Regions from separate parts of the Streptomyces sp. NPDC048018 genome, predicted to be linked through region 3. Evidence: riboswitches for the same ligand, from Rfam matches in the RefSeq annotation. Region 3 holds a riboswitch; each other region holds the start of a gene.

The links. A riboswitch is a leader RNA that binds a small molecule or an ion and turns the genes downstream of it on or off. The one in region 3 is predicted to bind cobalamin.
Region 1: linked by a shared signal. The riboswitch ahead of ACGF1Z_RS23590 (ribonucleoside-diphosphate reductase subunit alpha) and the one ahead of ACGF1Z_RS11200 (ABC transporter substrate-binding protein) in region 3 are both predicted to bind cobalamin.
Region 2: linked by a shared signal. The riboswitch ahead of ACGF1Z_RS21425 (CbtB-domain containing protein) and the one ahead of ACGF1Z_RS11200 (ABC transporter substrate-binding protein) in region 3 are both predicted to bind cobalamin.

The regions. Positions count from the first base shown of each region.
Region 1 covers NZ_JBIDBK010000006.1:58,564-65,504, forward strand. Annotated here, with positions in the region: gene def (peptide deformylase) at 1-234, shown strand, start outside; gene ACGF1Z_RS23585 (ribonucleotide-diphosphate reductase subunit beta) at 311-1,327, opposite strand; gene ACGF1Z_RS23590 (ribonucleoside-diphosphate reductase subunit alpha) at 1,327-3,678, opposite strand; cobalamin riboswitch at 3,806-3,943, opposite strand; gene ACGF1Z_RS23595 (GNAT family N-acetyltransferase) at 3,987-4,496, opposite strand; gene mctP (monocarboxylate uptake permease MctP) at 4,621-6,240, opposite strand; gene ACGF1Z_RS23605 (DUF3311 domain-containing protein) at 6,237-6,491, opposite strand; gene ACGF1Z_RS23610 (GntR family transcriptional regulator) at 6,602-6,941, opposite strand, start outside.
Region 2 covers NZ_JBIDBK010000005.1:328,248-335,188, forward strand. Annotated here, with positions in the region: gene ACGF1Z_RS21415 (glycosyltransferase family 2 protein) at 1-901, shown strand, start outside; gene ACGF1Z_RS21420 (CbtA family protein) at 1,028-1,870, opposite strand; gene ACGF1Z_RS21425 (CbtB-domain containing protein) at 1,886-2,116, opposite strand; cobalamin riboswitch at 2,152-2,292, opposite strand; gene ACGF1Z_RS21430 (histidine phosphatase family protein) at 2,344-2,919, shown strand; gene ACGF1Z_RS21435 (alpha/beta fold hydrolase) at 3,033-3,899, opposite strand; gene abc-f (ribosomal protection-like ABC-F family protein) at 4,143-5,744, shown strand; gene cobN (cobaltochelatase subunit CobN) at 6,256-6,941, opposite strand, start outside.
Region 3 covers NZ_JBIDBK010000002.1:1,194,062-1,201,002, reverse strand. Annotated here, with positions in the region: gene clpS (ATP-dependent Clp protease adapter ClpS) at 1-125, shown strand, start outside; gene ACGF1Z_RS11215 (DUF2017 domain-containing protein) at 125-709, shown strand; gene ACGF1Z_RS11210 (amino acid permease) at 1,047-2,483, shown strand; gene ACGF1Z_RS11205 (Mov34/MPN/PAD-1 family protein) at 2,560-2,997, shown strand; cobalamin riboswitch at 2,987-3,127, shown strand; gene ACGF1Z_RS11200 (ABC transporter substrate-binding protein) at 3,170-4,138, shown strand; gene ACGF1Z_RS11195 (FecCD family ABC transporter permease) at 4,135-5,154, shown strand; gene ACGF1Z_RS11190 (ABC transporter ATP-binding protein) at 5,151-5,948, shown strand; gene ACGF1Z_RS11185 (putative leader peptide) at 5,993-6,109, shown strand; gene ACGF1Z_RS11180 (MoaD/ThiS family protein) at 6,205-6,483, shown strand; gene ACGF1Z_RS11175 (PLP-dependent cysteine synthase family protein) at 6,498-6,941, shown strand, end outside.

The DNA of each region.
Region 1 (6,941 bases), on a different contig from region 3:
ACCGCGTACGCCGAGCTGGCCCGCCCCGACTACGCCGTGGTGCGCGGCCAGGACCTGGCGGGCAACCCGATCCGGGTCCGCGGCACCGGCTACTTCGCCCGCTGCCTCCAGCACGAGACGGACCACCTCTACGGCCGCCTCTACATCGACCGCCTGTCGAAGCGCGACCGCAAGGACGCCCTGCGCCAGATGGAGGAGGGCACGCCGCGCTACCCCGTCGTCGCGAACGACTGACGCTCGTGGACATGCCGAAGGGCCCCGCTCCCCCCGTGGAGCGGGGCCCTTCGGCGTACCGGTGCGGACCGGCGGGCTAGAAGTCCTCGTCCAGGTCCACCGAGCCCTCGACCGCCACCTGGTAGGCGGACGGGCGGCGCTCGAAGAAGTTGGTCAGCTCCTGGACGCCCTGGAGCTCCATGAAGCCGAACGGGTTCTCCGAGCCGTACACCGGGGCGAAGCCCAGGCGGGTCAGGCGCTGGTCGGCGACGCACTGGAGGTACGCCCGCATCGACTCGGTGTTCATGCCCGGCAGGCCGTCGCCGCACAGGTCGCGGCCGAACTGGAGCTCGGCCTCGACGGCCTCCTTCAGCATGTCGGTGACCTGCTGCCGGAGCTCGTCGTCGAAGAGGTCGGGCTCCTCCTTGCGGACGGTGTCCACGACCTCGAAGGCGAAGTTCATGTGCATCGTCTCGTCGCGGAACACCCAGTTGGTGCCGGTGGCCAGGCCGTGCAGCAGACCGCGCGACCGGAACCAGTACACGTAGGCGAAGGCGCCGTAGAAGAACAGCCCCTCGATGCAGGCGGCGAAGCAGATCAGGTTCAGCAGGAAGCGGCGGCGGTCGGCCCGGCTCTCCAGGCGGTCGATCTTCTCGACCGAGTCCATCCACTTGAAGCAGAACTGCGCCTTCTCGCGGATCGACGGGATGTTCTCGACGGCCGCGAAGGCCGCCGCACGGTCGTCCGGGTCGGGCAGATAGGTGTCGAGCAGCGTCAGATAGAACTGGACGTGCACGGCCTCCTCGAAGAGCTGGCGCGACAGGTACAGGCGCGCCTCCGGGGAGTTGATGTGCTTGTACAGCGTCAGGACCAGGTTGTTGGCCACGATCGAGTCGCCGGTCGCGAAGAAGGCGACCAGGCGCCCGATCATGTGCTGCTCACCGGGGGTGAGCTTGGCGAGGTCGGCGACGTCCGAGTGGAGGTCGACCTCCTCGACGGTCCAGGTGTTCTTGATCGCGTCCCGGTAGCGCTCGTAGAAGTCCGGGTAGCGCATCGGGCGGAGGGTCAGTTCGAAGCCCGGGTCCAGCAGGTTCTTTTCGGCGGACGTCGTCATTACTGGCAGGCCTCGCAGGACTCGGGGTTCTCAAGGGAGCAGGCGACGGCGTCGGCGTCGGGCGCCGCCTGCTGGACGGGGACGGTGCTGGCCTGGGCGGCGCGGGCGATCCGGGTCGCCGGGCGCGAGCGCAGGTAGTACGTGGTCTTCAGGCCCTGCTTCCAGGCGTACGCGTACATCGACGACAGCTTGCCGATGGTCGGCGTCTCCATGAACAGGTTCAGGGACTGCGACTGGTCCAGGAACGGCGTACGGGCCGCCGCCATGTCGATCAGACCGCGCTGCGGGATCTCCCAGGCCGTGCGGTACAGCTCGCGGACCTCGGCCGGGACCCAGCCGAAGCCGGCCACCGAGCCGTTGGCGTCGCGCAGCGCCTCGCGGGTCTGCGCGTCCCACACGCCGAGCCGCTTGAGCTCGTCGACCAGGTACGAGTTGACCTGGAGGAACTCGCCGGACAGCGTCTCGCGCTTGAACAGGTTGGAGACCTGCGGCTCGATGCACTCGTACACGCCGGCGATCGAGGCGATCGTGGCGGTCGGGGCGATGGCCAGCAGCAGGCTGTTGCGCATGCCGACGGCGGCGATCCGCTCGCGCAGCGCGGCCCAGCGCTCGGGCCAGTTCAACGTCACGTCGTAGTGGTCGGGGTGCAGCACGCCGCGGGCGGTGCGGGTCTGCTCCCAGGCCGGCAGGGGGCCGCTGCGCTCGGCCAGGTCGGCGGAGGCCTCGTACGCGGCGAGCATGATGCGCTCGGCGATCCGGGTGGAGAGCGCCCGCGCCTCGGGGGAGTCGAAGGGCAGCTTCAGCTGGAAGAACACGTCCTGGAGGCCCATCGCGCCCAGGCCCACCGGGCGCCAGCGGGCGTTGGAGCGCCCGGCCTGCTCGGTCGGGTAGAAGTTGATGTCGACGACCCGGTCGAGGAAGGTGACGGCCGTGCGGACGGTCTCGTCGAGCCGCTCCCAGTCCAGGTCCGAACCGGCCACGAAAGCGCCCAGGTTGACCGAGCCGAGGTTGCAGACGGCCGTCTCGCCGTCGTTCGTGACCTCGATGATCTCGGTGCAGAGGTTCGAGGAGTGGACGACCGTGCCGGGCTCGGCGGTCTGGTTCGCGGTGCGGTTGGAGGCGTCCTTGAAGGTCATCCAGCCGTTGCCGGTCTGCGCGAGGGTCCGCATCATCCGGCCGTACAGGTCACGGGCCGGCATGGTCTTCCGGGCCAGGCCCCTGGCCTCGGCGGCACGGTAGGCCGCGTCGAACTCCTCGCCGTACAGGTCGACCAGTTCGGGAACGTCCGCCGGGGAGAACAGCGACCACTCGGCGTCCGCGTTGACCCGGCGCATGAACTCGTCCGGGATCCAGTGCGCCAGGTTCAGGTTGTGGGTGCGGCGGGCGTCCTCGCCGGTGTTGTCGCGGAGCTCCAGGAACTCCTCGATGTCCGCGTGCCACGTCTCCAGGTAGACGGCGGCGGCGCCCTTGCGGCGGCCGCCCTGGTTCACGGCGGCGACCGAGGCGTCGAGGGTCTTCAGGAAGGGGACGATGCCGTTGGAGTGTCCGTTGGTGCCACGGATCAGCGAACCGCGGGCGCGGATCCGGGAGTAGGACAGACCGATGCCGCCGGCGTGCTTCGACAGGCGCGCGACCTGGTGGTAGCGGTCGTAGATGGAGTCCAGCTCGTCCTGCGGCGAGTCGAGCAGGTAGCAGGACGACATCTGCGGGTGGCGGGTGCCGGAGTTGAACAGGGTGGGGGAGGACGGCAGGTAGTCGAGCCGGCTCATCAGCCCGTACAGCGCCGCCACTTCGTCCAGGGCGCGGACGGAGTCGTCCTCGGCGAGGCCGGCGGCGACGCGGAGCATGAAGTGCTGCGGCGTCTCGATCACCTTGCGGGTGATCGGGTGGCGCAGCAGGTAGCGCGAGTAGAGGGTGCGCAGACCGAAGTAGCCGAAGCGGTCGTCGGCGGCGAGGTCGATCGTCCCGTCGAGCCGGTCGGCGTGCAGGGCGACGAACTCGGCGGTGCGGTCGGCGATCAGCCCCTCGCGGTGACCCACGGCGACGGAGGCGGAGAAGCAGACCGCGCCCTGGCCGGCGGCCTCCTCGGCGATGGTGAGCGTCAGCAGCCGGGCGGCGAGCCGGGAGTAGGCCGGGTCCTCGGCGATCAGGCCCGCGGCGGCCTCGGTGGCCAGCTCGCGCAGCTCCGCCTCGTCCGAGCCGGCGTGCCGGCCGCGCAGGGCGGCGGCGGCGACCTTGCCGGGGTCGGTGTCCGGGAGATCGGCGGTGAGATCGGTCAGGGTCCGCAGGAGTACGGTCCCGGGGCCGTCGCTCTCGATCGCTGCGGCCGGATCGGCGGGCGCGATGGTCACGTGGGGGCTCTCCCTCGCTCGGCTCGGGGCCAGGGCGGGAGGCGGGAACGGGCGGCCGCACGCACGGCGGCGCCGCGTCCACCGGCCCACTCCGCGAGGCCCGGACGTCTGTGGCACCCGGAACGGACGGACCGGGCGCACTGTCGGCAGGTCTTCGGACTCGCTCGTACGACGAAATGCACGAAGCACACCGTTGCGGGACAGTTCCGGATTTCCACCGGATTCCCCTGCGGCGACAGCGAGCACGAGCATACATGTGGGGGGCGCCTCTGATGGCACCCCCCACATGTTGTGTGTCGTGTGTTTCCCTACAACTCCAGGGCGTAGCAGAGAAGTACGAATTCGGGCCGCTCGGGGATGGGGGCCCAGTCCCGTTCCGGGGCGCGGAGGAAGCCCAGGCGTTCGTAGATGCGGTGCGCGGTGCGCATCCCGGTCTGGGTCGACAGGACGATCCGCGCACAGCCCGGGACGGCCCGGGCGCGATCGACGCAGGCCCGGACGAGCGCCTCGCCGACGCCGCGGCCGCGGGCGGCGGGAGCCACGGCCAGCATCCGGATCTCGGTCTCTCCGGGCTTGGCGCGGTCGCCCATCACCCCGGGGGCCGGGACGAAGGTGACGCCGCCGAGGAGGGCGCCCTCCTCGCCCACGGCCACCAGGACGTCGGCCACCTCGGCCCGTCCGGCCACGTTCCGCAGATGGCCCAGGTACCAGTCGTCCTCGCCGCGCAGGAGGTGCCCGTCGTCCAGGTAGGCCCGGCCGGTGATCTCGCCGAGGGTCTCGTACTCCTCCGGCCGTACATCTCTGATCGTGAAGTCCATGCTCCAGTCTCCCGCGGGCCGTCCGCTCCGCGGGCGCCGGTGCCCCGGACTTCGCGCGTCCGCAACACACGGCCGCCGGGACCCCCTGGCAGGGGTCCCGGCGGCCGTCGGAGCCGTGCCGGGCTCAGTGACCGGCGCCGACCTTCGGCAGGTCGGTGGAGACGCCCGGGTCGCCGGCGTCCGCGGTGTAGTCCTCGGGCGAGGTCTCGTCGACGCCGTCCGGCGTGCCCACGGCCCGCAGGACGAGGGTGAGGACGACGGTGACGAGGACGTTGAGCACGAAGGCGGTGAGGCCGATGTAGCCGATCTCGCCGATGCCCGGGATCTCGGCCGCGGAGCCGCCGAAGTGCTTCTGGGTGGGGCTGGCGACCCCGTACGCGGCGGCCGTGCCGTAGACCATGCCGACGGCCCAGCCGGCGAGCAGCGCCCAGCGGTGCATCCAGCGGGTGAACAGACCGCCGACCAGGGCGGGGAAGGTCTGCAGGATCCAGATGCCGCCGAGCAGCTGGAAGTTGATGGCGACCGTCTTGTCCATGGTGAGGACGAAGACCAGGGCGCCGACCTTCACCAGCAGCGAGACCAGCTTGGAGACCTTGGTCTCCTGCGCGGGGGTCGCGTCGGGCTTGAGGAAGTCCTTGTAGATGTTGCGCGTGAACAGGTTGGCCGCGGCGATCGACATGATCGCGGCGGGCACCAGCGCGCCGATGCCGATCGCGGCGAAGGCCACGCCCGCGAACCAGTCCGGGAACATGTTCTCGAAGAGCTGCGGGATGGCGAGCTGACCGTTCTTCACCGTGACGCCGGCCGCGATGGCCATGAAGCCGAGCAGCGCGAGCAGACCCAGCATCAGCGAGTACAGCGGCAGGATCGTGGTGTTGCGGCGGATCACCTCACGGCTCTTGGAGGAGAGCGTCGCGGTGATCGAGTGCGGGTACATGAACAGGGCGAGCGCCGACCCCAGCGCCAGCGTGGCGTAGGTCCACTGACCCGCGTCGCCGGGCACCAGCGCGCCCTTGGGCTTGCCCGTGGCGGGGTTGACCGTCGCGTAGGCCTCGCCGGCCTTGGCGAAGATCTCGTCGAAGCCGCCCAGCTTGATCGGGATGTAGATGATCGCCACCGCGATGACGATGTAGATCAGCGTGTCCTTGACGAACGCGATCAGCGCGGGCGCGCGCAGTCCGGACGAGTAGGTGTACGCGGCCAGGACGCCGAAGGCGATGAGCAGCGGCAGGTCCTTGACGAACCAGTTGGTGTTCTCGCCGCCGCCGACGCCCATCACGTCCAGGACGGCCTGGATGCCGACGAGTTGGAGCGCGATGTAGGGCATGGTGGCGAGGATGCCGGTGACGGCGACCGCCAGCGACAGGCCCTTGGAGCCGAAGCGGCCGCGGACGAAGTCGGAGGTGGTGACGTAGCCGTGCTTGTGGGAGACCGACCACAGGCGGGGCAGGAAGGTGAAGATCAGTGGGTAGACCAGGATCGTGTACGGCACCGCGAAGAAGCCGGCCGCGCCCGCCGCGTAGATGGCCGCCGGGACGGCGACGAAGGTGTACGCCGTGTAGAGGTCGCCGCCGAGCAGGAACCAGGTGACCCAGGTGCCGAAGGACCGGCCGCCGAGACCCCACTCGTCGAGGGTGTCGCTCTCGGCCCGGCGCCAGCGCGCGGCCAGGAAGCCCATGACCGTGACGGCCAGGAAGAAGAACACGAAGACGCCGAGCGCGACGCCGTTCACGCCGTCCTTCATCGCGCGTCACCCCCCTTGCGGGCGCGCTGGTCGCGCTGCCACAGCTTGTACGCGATCACGGTGAGCACGGTGGAGACCAGCACCCAGAGCATCTGGTACCAGTAGAAGAACGGGACGCCGATCAGGATCGGGTCCACCTTCGCGTACGAACTCACCCAGAGCATCGCGACGAACGGCGCGAAGAGGCAGAGCGCGATGACCACCCTCAACGGCGTGATGACCGGTTGTTTCCCTTGTGTCGCTTCTGACATGGCGAAACCGTCCCCTCACTGATCACCTCGTGATGACGGGGAAATCTAGGGGACGGTCCCGCTGTTAGGAACCCCTGTCCGTATAACGGATCAGGTGTCATGACGGGAGGTCAGCCGTTGGGGCGCTGCAGGCGGGCCACGAACTTGTAGCGGTCGCCGCGGTAGACCGAGCGCACCCACTCGACCGGCTCGCCCTGCTCGTCGAAGGAGTGCCGGGACAGCATCAGCATCGGCAGGCCCACGTCGGTGCCGAGCAGGCCGGCCTCGCGCGGGGTCGCCAGCGAGGTCTCGATGGTCTCCTCGGCCTCGGCCAGCCGCACGTCGTACACCTCGGCGAGCGCGGTGTAGAGGGAGGTGTACTTCACCAGGGAACGCCGCAGCGCGGGGAAGCGCTTGGCGGACAGGTGGGTGGTCTCGATGGCCATCGGCTCGCCGCTCGCCAGGCGGAGG
Region 2 (6,941 bases), on a different contig from region 3:
CATCGGGCGGCACGTCACCGTCGAGCTGATCCGCCGCTTCGACCAGCTCCTCGCCGACTGTGACGCCGAGGAGTTCGCGCGCATGGTGGAGGTGGCCCGCCCCTTCGCGCGGAAGTGGATCCGCCCGGAGGTCCTCGCCGGGAAGTCCGTCCACGAGAAGCTCGTCGCGCACTGCGTGCGCGAGGGCCTGGTGGACGAACTCGCCGCCGTCGTGCGGTGGAACCGCGACGGACGGCCCGGCAAGGCCTTGGTCCGCGACGGACGCCTGTACGCGGCACCGCCGTTCCCGGACGCGGACTCCCCGCTGCACGCCGAGCTCTGCGACATCACGGCCTCCGCACTCGCCGTCAGTCCGCGCCGCCGGGTCGAGCACCTGTCCTGGCGCGGCAGCGTCCTCGAACTCTCCGGCTACGCCTACCTCGACCAGGTCGACACGGACGACCTCGTGACCGAGCTCGTCCTCCGGCACGCCGGCACCGGACGCGAGATCGCCCTCCCCGCCGAGCAGCTCCCCTCCCCGCACCTGACCGTCAGCCGGGGCAAGGAGACCTACGACTACGGCAAGGCCTGCTTCCGCGCCTCCGTCGACCTGGCCACCGCCGACGGCGGCGCCGTACTCCCCAAGGGGGACTGGCACCTCTCGCTGCGCTGCACCGCGCACGGCCTGACCGCCCGCGGCAGCCTCGGCGGCGCCCTCGGCGGCAAGGTCAGCAAGCGCGCCGACGAGCACGCCGTCTCGCTGCCCGGCGCCGGCAAGAAGCTGCACACCGTACGGATCGGGCCGCGCGACGACCGACTGGTGCTCCAGGTCAAGCCGGCCCCGTCGGTGGTGTCCGCGTACGCCCTCAGCTACGGATGGAAGGCGGCCCGCGCGGTCAAGGCCCGGATCAACTGGCGCTAGCGCCCGCGCTTCCCCGGCCTCCGGCGGGGTCCGGTCCGGCCGGCGGGGCGCGGACCCGGAGACGGCGATCGGCCCCGTCCGCCTCCTCGGGCGGACGGGGCCGATCGCGTCGGTGCGTCCCGGAGTTCAGGCGGCCGGTGCGGCCGCGCCGACGGCTTGCGCCGTCTCGGTCCTCGGTGCGAGGAGCCGTTCCGCGAGCAGCCCGAAGGCGAGTCCGAAGACCGCCCACAGGGCCGCCTGGATGCCCAGGGTCGCGAGCCGGAAGTCCCACAGCACGGCGGCCGGGAAGGTGCCCGCCACCGCGTCCTCGTTCCCGGGCAGGAACGCGCAGGCGATCCCGACCGCGGCGACGAAGCCGAGGCCCGCGACGACGGTCGCGTTCCAGTTGCCGAGGCGCGGCGCGAGCCGGCGGCCCGCGACGACCGCGGCGATGCCGAGCAGCACGCTCAGCAGGATCATCAGGAAGAAGAGCGTGGTGCGCTTCCCGATGGTGTCCGGATTGCCGACGGCCGGAGGGGTCGCCGGGTACTTCAGGAACGGCACCAGATAGACCGTGGTGAAGGCCGCCGCCGCGACGAGCGCCGCGGTGGCCTTCGCGGTGAACCGGCCGACCCGGCCCAGGACGAAGCAGAACGCCAGGGAGGCGATGCCGCCGAGGGCGACGCCGTAGACGAGGACGCCGGTGGCGAGACCCGCGGTGGACTGCAGGTCGCGGCTGACGATCTCCTCCTCGGAGTCGGCCTGGGTGGCCGCCCCGTTCGCGCCGTGGTCGTGCGCCGGCGCGGCGTGCTCCGCCTTGGCGGCGGCCTCCTCGACGGCGATCGAGGCGTTGACGGACGGCTCACCGGCGACGTAGGCGACGGCGAAGGCGAACAGTCCGGCGATCAGACCCGCGAGCAGGCCGCGGAGCAGGAGTCTCCCGACGAGTGAGCCCGTGGGAGCGGTGGGGACGTGCGCGGGGGACGACATGCGTGCGGTGGCCCCTCAGTGGCAGGGGAAACCGAGCAGGTGGCGCCCGTCGTGGACCCACTCGTGCACGTCGCTGCCGGCGAACAGGGACGTCGCACCCTGCTCCGCACCGACGAAGTAGAGCGCGACGAGCATCAGGACACCGACGAACAGCGCCCAGGGCAGCACGGCGCGGACCGGCAGCGTGAGCGGGACCGTGACGGCGGGGGTGGACGGAACGGCGGGCGACGCAATGGCCTCGGCCATGGTGGAACCTCCTCGGGAACTCGCGTCCCATACGGTGGTGCGCGACGACGGTCGTCGGGTCTGACTCACCGCCCACCGGCTGGGGGCGGCTCACAGTGGCGCGACCGTGCCGGACTCTCACCGGGCTTCCGTCTCGCCGTCGTCGTTCATATGGAAATGTCGACTGACGGTACCGCGCCGATCACAACACGCCAAGAGCGCCTGAACCGCTGAGGGATGAATCACCCATGACCACGCCCCCGCCCGGGACCGTGCACCTCTCCCTGATCGCGCCCGCCATGAACCGGTCCCTGCGCGAGGCGAGGTTCGACGACGACGAGCCGCTGGAGCCGCTGCGGAACCGGAGCGTCAGCCCGCTCCGCACCGGGCCCCGGGTGCGGCTGCTCCGTTCGCCGTCCGCGCGCTGCGCGGAGACGGCCGGGCTCCTCGGGCACCCGGAGGTGCCGGCCGAACCGGCGCTCGCGGGCTGCTCGATGGGCCGGTGGCGGGGCCGCGGCCTCGACGAACTCGGCGCCTCCGAGCCGGAGTCGGTGGCCGCGTGGCTGTCCGACCCGGCCGCCGCCCCGCACGGCGGCGAGTCCCTGCGGGAGCTGCGCGCCCGGGTCGCGGGCTGGATGGACGCCCTGGAGCCGGGCACCGTCGTCGCCGTCGCCGAGCCGGACGTCATCCGCGCGGGCGTCGCCCACGCGCTGGGGGCTGCGGAAGCGGTCTTCTGGCGCCTCGACGTGCGCCCGCTGGAACGGGTCGAGCTGTCGGGGCGCTCGGGGCGCTGGAACGTGCGCCTGGGAGCGCCGGCCGGCTGACGCCGCCTGCCACCCGGGTCAGGCGGCAGGCGGCAGGCGGCGAGTGTCAGGCGGCGAGTGTCAGGCGCCAGGCAGCAGGCGGCGGGCGTCAGGCGGGACGCGTCGGGCCGGGGTCACGCCTCCAGCACGGCGCGCAGGGTCTTCGCGAACTCCTCCGGGGCGCCCTGCTGGCCGAACTCGCCGCCCAGGAAGCCGCCGTGGTTGCTCGGGAAGACGGCGAGCGGGGTGCCGAGGCCCTCGGCGACGGCAGCCGCCGCGCGCGCCGCGAACTCTCCCTCGGACTCCTCGCCGGCGGCGACCACGATCCGGGTCGGCGCGGCCCGCAGCGCCGGGAAGTCCGGGGCGAAGGAGGTGCAGCCGCGCATGTTCTGCCCGAGCAGCGGATCGTCCCGCTTGCCGTCGTCCTCGGCCGGCAGGCCCAGGGTGTCCGGGGCGGCGAACGGACGCGCCGCCCAGTCCGCCGGGAACGGGCCCTTGTGGGAGACGACCGCGAGGAACCGGACCATGCCCGCGCCCCAGCCGTCGCGCAGGTAGGTCGCGTGGACGTCCGCGCAGACCGCGAGCGCCCGCTCCCGGTCGGGGACGACCTGGGCGGTCGGCGGCTCGTGCGCGACGAGGGTGTGCACCAGGTCCCCGCGCGCGGCGACCAGCGCGAGGGAGTTGACGGCGCCGCCGCTGCTCGCGAAGACGTCCACGGGACCGGCGCCGAGGTCCTCGATCAGCCGGGCCAGGTCGTCCGCGTGCTCCTCGGGCAGCGTCTCGGCGGCGCCGTCCGTGCGGACGCTCCGGCCGACCCCGCGCGGGTCGTAGGTGACGACGGTCCGGTCGGTGAAGTGGGAGGCGAGGGTGGTGAAGCCGGTCGCGTCCATCGGGGAGCCGATGAGCAGCAGGGGGCGCGGGTCGCTCCCGGTGCCGGGGCGCACGTCGTAGCGAAGGGTCGCGCCGACGGTCTCCAGGGTGCGGGTGTCGGTCTCGGCCATGGTTCTCTCCTCCGTGGTGGATCGGTCAGGGGGTAGACCCTGGCCGCCGCCGGAACTCATCGGCGGCACGTGAAGTCCGCCGCCGGACCACCCAGGCCGGGTGCACCTGTCCGGTGGCGAGACGAAACGTCTTGCCGGGCGAGGACCGGAGGCGTACGGTGAACAGGTGACGAGACGATACGTCTCGTCGCGGATCTCGCTCCATGGATCCCGTCCCCGTCGCCGCGCCCCGGGAGGTCGCCCTTGTTCCGTGTCCATCTCCTCGACGTCACCAAGCGCTACGACGACCGGTACGTTCGGGACCGGCTCGTCCTCGACCGGGTCTCGCTGACCGTCCGGGCCGGCGAACGCGTCGGCGTCGTCGGGGACAACGGCTCCGGCAAGTCCACCCTCCTGCGGCTCCTCGCCGGCATCGAGCGCCCCGACCACGGCACCGTCACCGTCGAGTCCCCCGGCGGCGTCGGGCACCTCGCCCAGACCCTGGACCTGCCCGGCACCGCCACCGTCGGAGACGCGATCGACCGGGCGCTCGCCGGCGTCCGGACACTGGAACGGCGCATCCGCGAGGCCGAGGCCGCGCTCGACGCGACCGGCGACCTCGACGGGTACGCCGAACTGCTCGCGGCCTACGAGGCCCGCGGCGGCGAGGGCGCCGACCGGCGCGTGGAGACCGTGCTCCGGCGGCTCGGCGAGCGCACGCCGCTCGACCGGGACCGGCCGCTCGGCACCCTGTCCGGCGGCCGGCGGTCCCGGCTCTCGCTCGCCGCGACCCTCGCCGCCGAGCCCGAGCTGCTGTTGCTCGACGAGCCCACCAACGACCTCGACGACGAGGCCGTCGCCTGGCTGGAGCAGCGGCTGCGCACCCACCGGGGCACGGTCGTCGCCGTCACGCACGACCGGACCTTCCTGGACCGGATCACCACCGCCGTGCTGGAGGTGGACCACGAGACCCGGACCGTACGGCGGCACGGCGACGGCTACGCCGGCTACCTGGCCGCTCGGGCGGCCGAACGCGCCCGCCGGGAGCGGGAGTACGAGGAGTGGCGGGCGGAGCGGGCCCGGTACGCGGGGCTCGCCGACAGCACCATCGACCGCTTCTCCCTCATCCCGCGCAAGGCTCCCGCCGCGTTCAGCGGCGCCGGCGCCTTCCGGGCGCGGTCACGGGCGCACGGCGCGATGAGCAGGATCCGGGCCGCCCGCACCCGGCTCCGGGAGCTCGCCGAGCACCCGGCGCCCCGGCCGCCGGACCCGCTGCGGTTCGCCGCGCGGATCGAGGGCGAGCCGACCCCGGTCGAGCTCGCGGACGTGCGCGTCGACGGGCGTCTCCGGCTGGACGCCCTGCGCCTGGAGCCCGGCGAGCGCCTCCTGGTCACCGGCCCGAACGGGGCCGGGAAGACGACCCTGTTGCGGGTCCTGGCGGGCGAACTCGCCCCGGACGGCGGCACGGTGAAGGTGCCCGCACGGGCCGGTCTGCTCCGCCAGGACACCGCGCCGCCCACCGACCCCCGTACCGTGGCGGCGGCCTTCGGGGAGGGCCGCGAGGAGGAGCTGCTCGCCCTCGGCCTCTTCACGGCCCGCGACCTGACCGTCCCGGTGCGGCACCTGTCGGCCGGTCAGCGGCGCCGGCTGGAGCTCGCCCGGCTGGTGACCCGGCCCGCGGACCTGCTCCTCCTGGACGAGCCGACCAACCACCTGGCCCCGGCCCTGGTGGAGGAGCTGGAGGCGGCCCTGGCCGGCTACCCGGGCACGCTGGTCGTCGTCAGCCACGACCGGCGCCTGCGGGAGGGTTTCCGGGGGCGGCGGATGGAGCTGGAGCCGTGGGTCGGCGCACCGTGTCCGGGGTGAAGGGGGTCTGCTCCGACGTGGGCACCGGGACGACGGTGACGGGGTCGCCGGGCCGGTAGGCCGGCGGCGGCGTGTAGGGCGGCGGCTCCGGGCGGTCCGGCGCGGGGGGCGGGTTCGGGCCGGCGTAGGGGTTCTGCGGTTCCGCCGCCGCCTTCTTCCGGACGCCGCCGGACGTCCCGGGCCGGTACGGCTTCGCCGAGCGCCCGCCGGTGCCCGGGGTGATCCGGACCCTCGACGGAGTGGCGCTCGCGGCCGGGTCCGCCGACGGCTCCGCGGCCGGGTCCGCCGACGGGGACGCCGAGGGCGTCGCGGCGGGCGCCGTCGTGGGACGCGCGGGCTTCGGGGGCTTCGGAGGCGCACCCCCGTCGCCGCCTCCCGAGCAGGCGCCCAGGGCAAGCCCCAGGCCCAGCACCGCCGCCGCCGTCACCGCTGCGCGGGCACGCACGCCCACCACCCCGCCCCAGGTCACCGTCCCGATCCGCACACAGCGCGCGCGGACCGGGAGCACAGCTCAGGCCTCGTCGTCGCCCGCGGCGCCTTCGAGGTCGCCCTCCGTCTCCAGGAAGACCCGGCGCAGCGCCGCCAGCGTCTCCGGGTCCGGCTTCTCCCACATGCCGCGGGACTCGGCCTCCAGGAGGCGCTCGGTGATGCCGTGCAGGGCCCAGGGGTTGGCCTGCTTCAGGAAGGCCTGGTTCTCCGGGTCGAGCACGTAGGCCTCGGTGAGCTTGTCGTACATCCAGTCGGCGACGACGCCCGTCGTGGCGTCGTAGCCGAAGAGGTAGTCGACGGTCGCCGCCAGCTCGAAGGCGCCCTTGTAGCCGTGGCGGCGCATCGCCTCGATCCAGCGCGGGTTGACCACCCGGGCGCGGAAGACGCGCGAGGTCTCCTCGACGAGGGTGCGGGTGCGGACGGTCTCCGGGCGGGTGGAGTCGCCGATGTACGCCTCCGGGGCCGTCCCGCGCAGCGCCCGGACGGTGGCCACCATGCCGCCGTGGTACTGGAAGTAGTCGTCCGAGTCGGCGATGTCGTGCTCGCGGGTGTCGGTGTTCTTCGCCGCCACCGCGATCCGCTTGTACGCCGTCTCCATCTCCGCGCGCGCCGGGCGCCCTTCGAGCCCGCGGCCGTACGCGTAACCGCCCCACACCGTGTACACCTCGGCCAGGTCGGCGTCGGTGCGCCAGTCGCGCGAGTCGATCA
Region 3 (6,941 bases):
TGCTCGACGTGCACCACAAGGGCCGCGCGGTGGTCTCCAGCGGCACCCGCGAGGAGATGGAACGGGACGTGCAGGCGATGCACGGCTACGGGCTGTGGGCGACCCTCTCGCAGGACCGCGGCTGATGGCGGGGCAGTTCGAGGCCCTCCCGGGCGGCGGCGCGGCGGTCGCCCTCGACGAGGTCGAGATCTCCATCCTGCGTTCCCTCGCCGTCCAGCTCATGGAGCTGATCGGCCCGGGCGACGAGCCCGTCGAGGGCGAGGACCCGCTGGCCGCGCTCTTCGCCGAGGGTCCCAGCGAGCCGCCCGCCGACCCCGCGCTGCGCAGGCTCTTCCCCGACGCGTACGGGGACGACACCGACGAGCTGCGCCAGGCGGCGGCCGACTTCCGCCGCTTCACCGAGAACGACCTGCGGGCGCGCAAGCGCCAGGACGCGCTCACGGTGGTCCGCAGCCTCGACGGGCTCGCCTCCGCGGCGGCCGGCGAGGGCGGGGGGATCCTCGAGCTCACCCCGGACGAGTCCCGGGCGTGGCTCTGCGCGCTGAACGACCTGCGGCTGACCATCGGCACCCGCCTGGAGGTCACCGAGGACGACGAGAGCGAGCAGCTGTACCGGCTGCCGGACTCCGACCCGCGCAAGCCGATGGTGATGGCGTACCTGTGGCTCGGCGGGCTCCAGGAGTCGCTCGTCGAGACGCTGATGCCGTAACCGCCCGGCCGGACGTCCGTCACGGCGGGTGTTCGCTCAGCGGACGCTCAAATCCGGATAACGAATGCGTTATCAAAGAGCCCCGCTTTGCTCCGTTGAGTCCCTTTCCCCCCTCTTTTGGTGTGGCGCCGGTCACGTCGCGGGTCCTCGATCACGGTTAAGCGCGTGATAAATCTTCACGACCACCCGGGGACGCCACCCCTGTTCCCGGGGGCGCTTCGGCCGGCTGACCGCCGGTAGCACTCCATTCCACATCCGGGGGGATCAGGACCTGGTCCGCAGCACAGACGGCCGAGCCGGCCGGTGCGCGGATCAGCATGGAGAAAGGCGCACCACCATGACCTCTGCGCAGGTCGACCAGCAGCACGACGGCGACGGGGCCGCGGACACCGCGGCGGGCGAGGGCTACCACCGGGCACTCGGCGCACGGCAGATCCAGATGATCGCGATCGGCGGCGCCATCGGCACCGGCCTCTTCCTCGGCGCGGGCAAGGGCATCTCGATCGCGGGACCGAGCCTGATCCTCGCGTACGCCATCGCGGGCCTCGTCATCTTCTTCATCATGCGGGCGCTCGGCGAGCTCCTCATGTACCGCCCCGTGTCGGGCTCCTTCTCGGAGTACGCGCGTGAGTTCATCGGCCCCTTCGCGGGCTTCGTGACCGGCTGGACATACTGGCTCTTCTGGGTCGTCACCGGCATCACCGAAGTCACCGCCGCGGCCACGTACATGACGTACTGGTGGGACATCCCGCAGTGGCTGTCCGCCCTCGTCTTCACCGTGATCCTCTACGGCGCCAACCTGATCTCCGTGAAGCTCTTCGGTGAGCTGGAGTTCTGGTTCTCGATGGTCAAGGTCACCGCGATCGTCGGCATGATCCTCATCTGCGCCGGCATCCTCACCCTGGGCTTCTCCGACGCCGGCGACACCGCCTCGGTCACCCACCTGTGGAGCCTCGGCGGCTTCTTCGCCGGCAAGGACGGCATCTTCTCGACCCTCATGACCCTCCAGATGGTCATGTTCGCCTTCCTCGCCGTCGAGCTGGTCGGCGTCACCGCGGGCGAGTCCAAGGACCCGAAGACCGTCCTGCCCAAGGCCATCAACACCGTGCCGTGGCGCATCGCCGTGTTCTACGTCGGCGCGCTGATCATGATCCTCTCGGTCGTCCCGTGGACCGCCTTCAAGCCCGGCGTCAGCCCGTTCGTCGCGGCCTTCGAGAAGATGGGCCTCGGCATCGGCGCCGCCATCGTCAACTTCGTCGTCCTGACGGCGGCCCTGTCCTCCTGCAACTCGGGCATGTACTCCACCGGCCGCATGCTGCGCGACCTCGCGCTCAACGGCCAGGGCCCGAAGGTCTTCGCGAGGCTGACGGGGTCCGGCACCCCGCTGGTCGGCACCACCGTCTCGGCCGCCCTCATGATGGTCGGCGTCTGGATCAACTACCAGTGGCCCGGCGAGGCGTTCAACTACGTCGTCTCCTTCGCCACCATCTCCGGCATGTGGGCCTGGATCGTCATCCTGATCTGCCAGATCCGCTACCGGCTCAAGGCCGACCGCGGCGAGCTGCCCCAGTCCTCGTTCAAGGCGCCGGGCGGTATCTGGTTCAGCGTCTTCTCGCTCGCCTTCATCGGCATGGTCATCGTGACCATGGGCATGGACGCGGACAACCGGGTCGCCCTGTACGGCGCGCCGGTCTGGGGCCTGCTCCTGGCCGTCTCCTACCTGGTGCTGAAGGCCCGCAACCCCGAGGGCGCCGCCTTCGTCAAGCGCTCCTGACCTGCACCGTCTCGACATCCGGGCCGTCTCGTACCACTCCTCGGTACGGGGCGGCCCGTCTGCTTATCCTGTCGGCATGCTGACCATCACCCGAGCCCTGTTCGACCAGATCGTGGAACACTCCCGTGCGGACCACCCCGACGAGGCCTGCGGCGTGGTCGCGGGCCCGGCCGGCTCAGGCCGCCCCGAACGCTTCATCCCCATGCTGAACGCCGCGCGCTCGCCCACCTTCTACGAGTTCGACTCCGGGGACCTGCTGAAGCTCTACCGCGAGATGGACGACCGGGACGAGGAGCCCGTGATCGTCTACCACTCGCACACCGCGACCGAGGCCTACCCGTCGCGCACGGACATCTCCTACGCCAACGAGCCGAACGCCCACTACGTCCTCGTCTCCACCGCCGACACCGACGGCGCGGGCCCCTTCCAGTTCCGCTCCTACACGATCGTCGACGGCGTCGTGACGGAGGAAGAGGTCGAGGTCGTCGAGGCGTACGACCGACCCTCCCGATGATCATGCGAGACTGAGCGCGACCAACGGGCGGCAGGAACCAGGAAGCCGGTGCGAATCCGGCACGGTCCCGCCACTGTGACCACCCTCCCGGGGTGGAAGCCAGGAACTGACCTGCCGCCTTCCCACCACCGACCGGGGACGCGGAGATCCCCGTCAGGAGGCCCGTTCCGTCATGTCCTGGCGCCGTACGCCGCTGCTGCCCGCCGCCGCGCTGATATCCCTCCTCGCCGCCTGCTCGGCCCCCGCCGGCAAGCCCGCGGCCCGGCCCGCGGCCGGCTTCCCGTACACCGTCACCAACTGCGGTGTGACGACCACCTACCAGGCCCCGCCGCAGCGCGCGGTGACCATGAACCAGCACGTCACCGAGGTCATGCTCGCCCTCGGCCTGGAGAAGTCCCTCACCGGCACCGCCTACCTCGACGACGCGGTCCTCCCCGCCTACGAGAAGGCCTACGACAGCGTCCCCGTCCTCGCGAAGGAGTACCCCTCCAAGGAGGCGCTGCTCGCCGCGAACCCCGACTTCGTCTACGGCGGATACGCCTCCGCCTTCGACGCCACGGCCGGCCGCGCCCGCTCCGACCTGGAGCGCTCCGGGATCGCCACCCGCCTCAACACCGAGTCGTGCCCCGACGGCAGGAGCTCCTTCGCCGACCTCTACCGCGAGGTCCACGAGGTCGGGCGCACCTTCGGCGCCGCCGGCCGGGCCGAGGCATGGGTCCGCACGGCGAGGAACACCGTCGCCGCCGCCGAGAAGCGCCTCGGGGGAGTCGCCCCCGTCTCCGTCTTCGTCTACGACAGCGGCGACAAGACCGCCTTCACCGCCGGCGGCAAGGGCATCGGCAACGAGATCATCACCCGCGCCGGCGGCCGCAACGTCTTCGCCGACCTCGACAAGACCTTCGGCGACGCCACCTGGGAACAGGTCGTCGCCCGCCGGCCCGAGGTCGTCGTCATCTACGACTACGGGACCACCTCCGTCGAGCAGAAGAAGAAGCGCCTCCTCGACGACCCCGCCCTGCGCGAGGTCCCCGCGATCAGGAACCGCCGCTTCGCCGTCATGCCGCTGTCCGACACCGTCCTCGGCGTCCGGGCCCCCGCCGCCGTCGACAAGCTCGCCGCCCAGCTGCACCCCGCGCGATGAGCCCCGCGCAGCGGTACCCGGCCGTCGTCGCCGGGCTGCTCGTGGCGCTCGCCGCGGCCGTCGTCGCCTCGCTCGCGCTCGGCTCCGTCCGCGTCCCGCCCGGTCAGGTGCTCGACGCCCTGACCGGCCGGGCCGGGCCCTCCCCGTACCGCACGATCGTGCTCGACGTCCGCCTGCCCCGGGTGCTGCTCGGCGCGATCGTCGGCGCCGGACTCGCCGTCGTCGGCGCCGTCCTCCAGGCCCTCGTCCGCAACCGGCTCGCCGACCCCTTCCTGCTCGGGATCTCCTCCGGGGCCTCCGCGGGAGCCGTGGGCGTCCTCGTCCTCGGCGTCGCCGGCGGCGTCACCACGAGCGTCGCCCTGCCCGCCGGCGCCTTCGCCGGCGCCCTGCTCTCGCTCGTCCTCGTCTACGCCCTCGCCCGGCGCGGCGGCACCCTCACCGGCGCCCGGCTCGTGCTCGCGGGCGTGGCCGTCTCCTACATCCTGTCCGCGCTCACCACCCTGCTCCTGGTCGTCGCGGGCCGGCCCGAACAGTTCCAGGAGGCGCTCTTCTGGTCCCTCGGCGGCCTCGGCAGCGCCCGCTGGGACGGCCTCGTGCTGCCCGCCGCCGTCCTCGCCCTCGGCATCGGCCTCCTGCTCACCCTCGCGCGGCCGCTCGACCTGCTGCTCGTCGGCGAGGAGGGCGCCACCGTCCTCGGCCTGGACACCGCCCGCTTCCGCGCCGTCGTCTTCGTCCTCGCCTCCCTGGTCACCGCCGTCATGGTCGCGGCCAGCGGCGCGGTCGGCTTCGTCGGCCTGATGGTCCCGCACGCCGCCAGGCTGGCCGTCGGCGCGCCCCACCGCCGGCTCCTGCCGGTCGCCGCCCTCGGCGGGGCGCTCGCCCTCGTCCTCGCCGACCTCGCCGCCCGCACCGTCGCCGCGCCCCAGGACATCCCCGTCGGCGTCCTCACCGCGCTCACCGGCGGCCCGTTCTTCCTCTGGCTGATGCGCCGCCGCGCCGAAGGAGTGCCGGCATGACCGAACTGCGCGTACGGGGCATGTCCTACGAGGACCGCCTGCACGCCGCCGACCTCGTCGTCCGCCCCGGGGAGACCGTCGGCCTCGTCGGCCCCAACGGCAGCGGCAAGACCACCCTGCTGCGCTGCGTCTACGGCACCCTCACGCCCACCGGCGGCCGCGCCCTCCTCGACGGCGCCGACCTGCACACGATGGGGACCCGGGAACGGGCCCGCCGGGTGGCGACCGTGCCGCAGGAGAGCTCCGCCGAGTTCGAGCTGACCGTCCGCGAGCTGGTCGCCCTCGGCCGCTCCCCGCACAAGCGCTTCTGGGAGGGCGACAGCGCGGCGGACCTCGCCCGGGTGGACGCGGCCCTGGCCCGGGTCGGCATCGCGGACCTCGCCGAGCGCCCGTACCCCGGTCTGTCCGGCGGCGAACGACAGCGCGCCCTGGTCGCCCGCGCCCTCGTCCAGGAACCGGCGCTGCTCGTCCTCGACGAGCCCACCAACCACCTGGACATCCGCTACCAGCTGGACATCCTCTCCCTCGTGCGCCACTTGGGCACCGGCAACCTCCTCGCGCTGCACGACCTCACCCTCGCCGGCGCCTACTGCGACCGCCTCTACGTCCTCAAGGACGGCCGGGTCCTCGCCGAGGGCACACCGGCCGAGGTGCTGACCCCGGCCCTGCTGCACGAGGTCTACGGGGTCGAAGCCGAGGTCATCCCGCATCCCCGGACGGGGAGCCCGCTCGTCGTCTACCTCGCCGCTCCGGAGGTCCGTCCGGCAGGCGAACGCGATCTGTCCGTCATGTGAGATCACATTCCGGAACCCGGACCGGGAATCGATACGATGACCGCATGGTTTCCCACGACGTGAGCGAAGAGACGCCGGGCACACCCCTGCTCACGGCGCGCCTGCACGTCGACCTGTGCCGCCTCGCCAGCGCGATGTGTCCGCCGCGCGCTGCGCTCTGAAGCACCGGCCCGAGCGCACACACCCAGCACGACCCCCCTCGCGCGGGGGCCAGAGCCGCGCGCCCATTCCGTCCCTTCCGACAGGAGCCCACGTCATGGCCATCGAGGTCCGCATCCCGACCATCCTCCGCACCTACACCGACGGCGCCAAGGCCGTCGAGGGCAAGGGCGCGACGCTCGCCGAGCTCTTCGCCGACCTGGAGTCCCGCCACACCGGGATCGAGGCCCGCATCGTCGACGGCGGCAAGCTGCGCCGCTTCGTCAACGTCTACCTGAACGACGAGGACGTGCGCTTCCTCGACGGCATCGAGACCAAGCTCGCCGACGGCGACAACGTCACCATCCTGCCGGCCGTCGCCGGCGGCATGGTCTGAGCGGACCGGTCCCCATGCGTTACGACTCCCCGCTCGCGGCGGTCGGCAACACGCCGCTGGTCCGACTGCCCCGGCTCTCCCCGTCGGACGACGTCCGCATCTGGGCCAAGCTGGAGGACCGCAACCCCACCGGCTCGGTCAAGGACCGCCCCGCGCTCCACATGATCGAGCAGGCCGAGAAGGACGGCCGGCTCACCCCCGGCTGCACCATCCTGGAGCCCACCAGCGGCAACACCGGCATCTCGCTCGCCATGGCGGCCCGCCTCAAGGGCTACCGCATCGTGTGCGTCATGCCCGAGAACACCAGCGACGAGCGCCGCCAGCTGCTCGCCATGTGGGGCGCGGAGATCATCTCCTCGCCGGCCGCGGGCGGGTCGAACACGGCGGTCCGCGTTGCCAAGGAGCTCTCCGAGCAGCACCCGGACTGGGTGATGCTCTACCAGTACGGCAACCCGGAC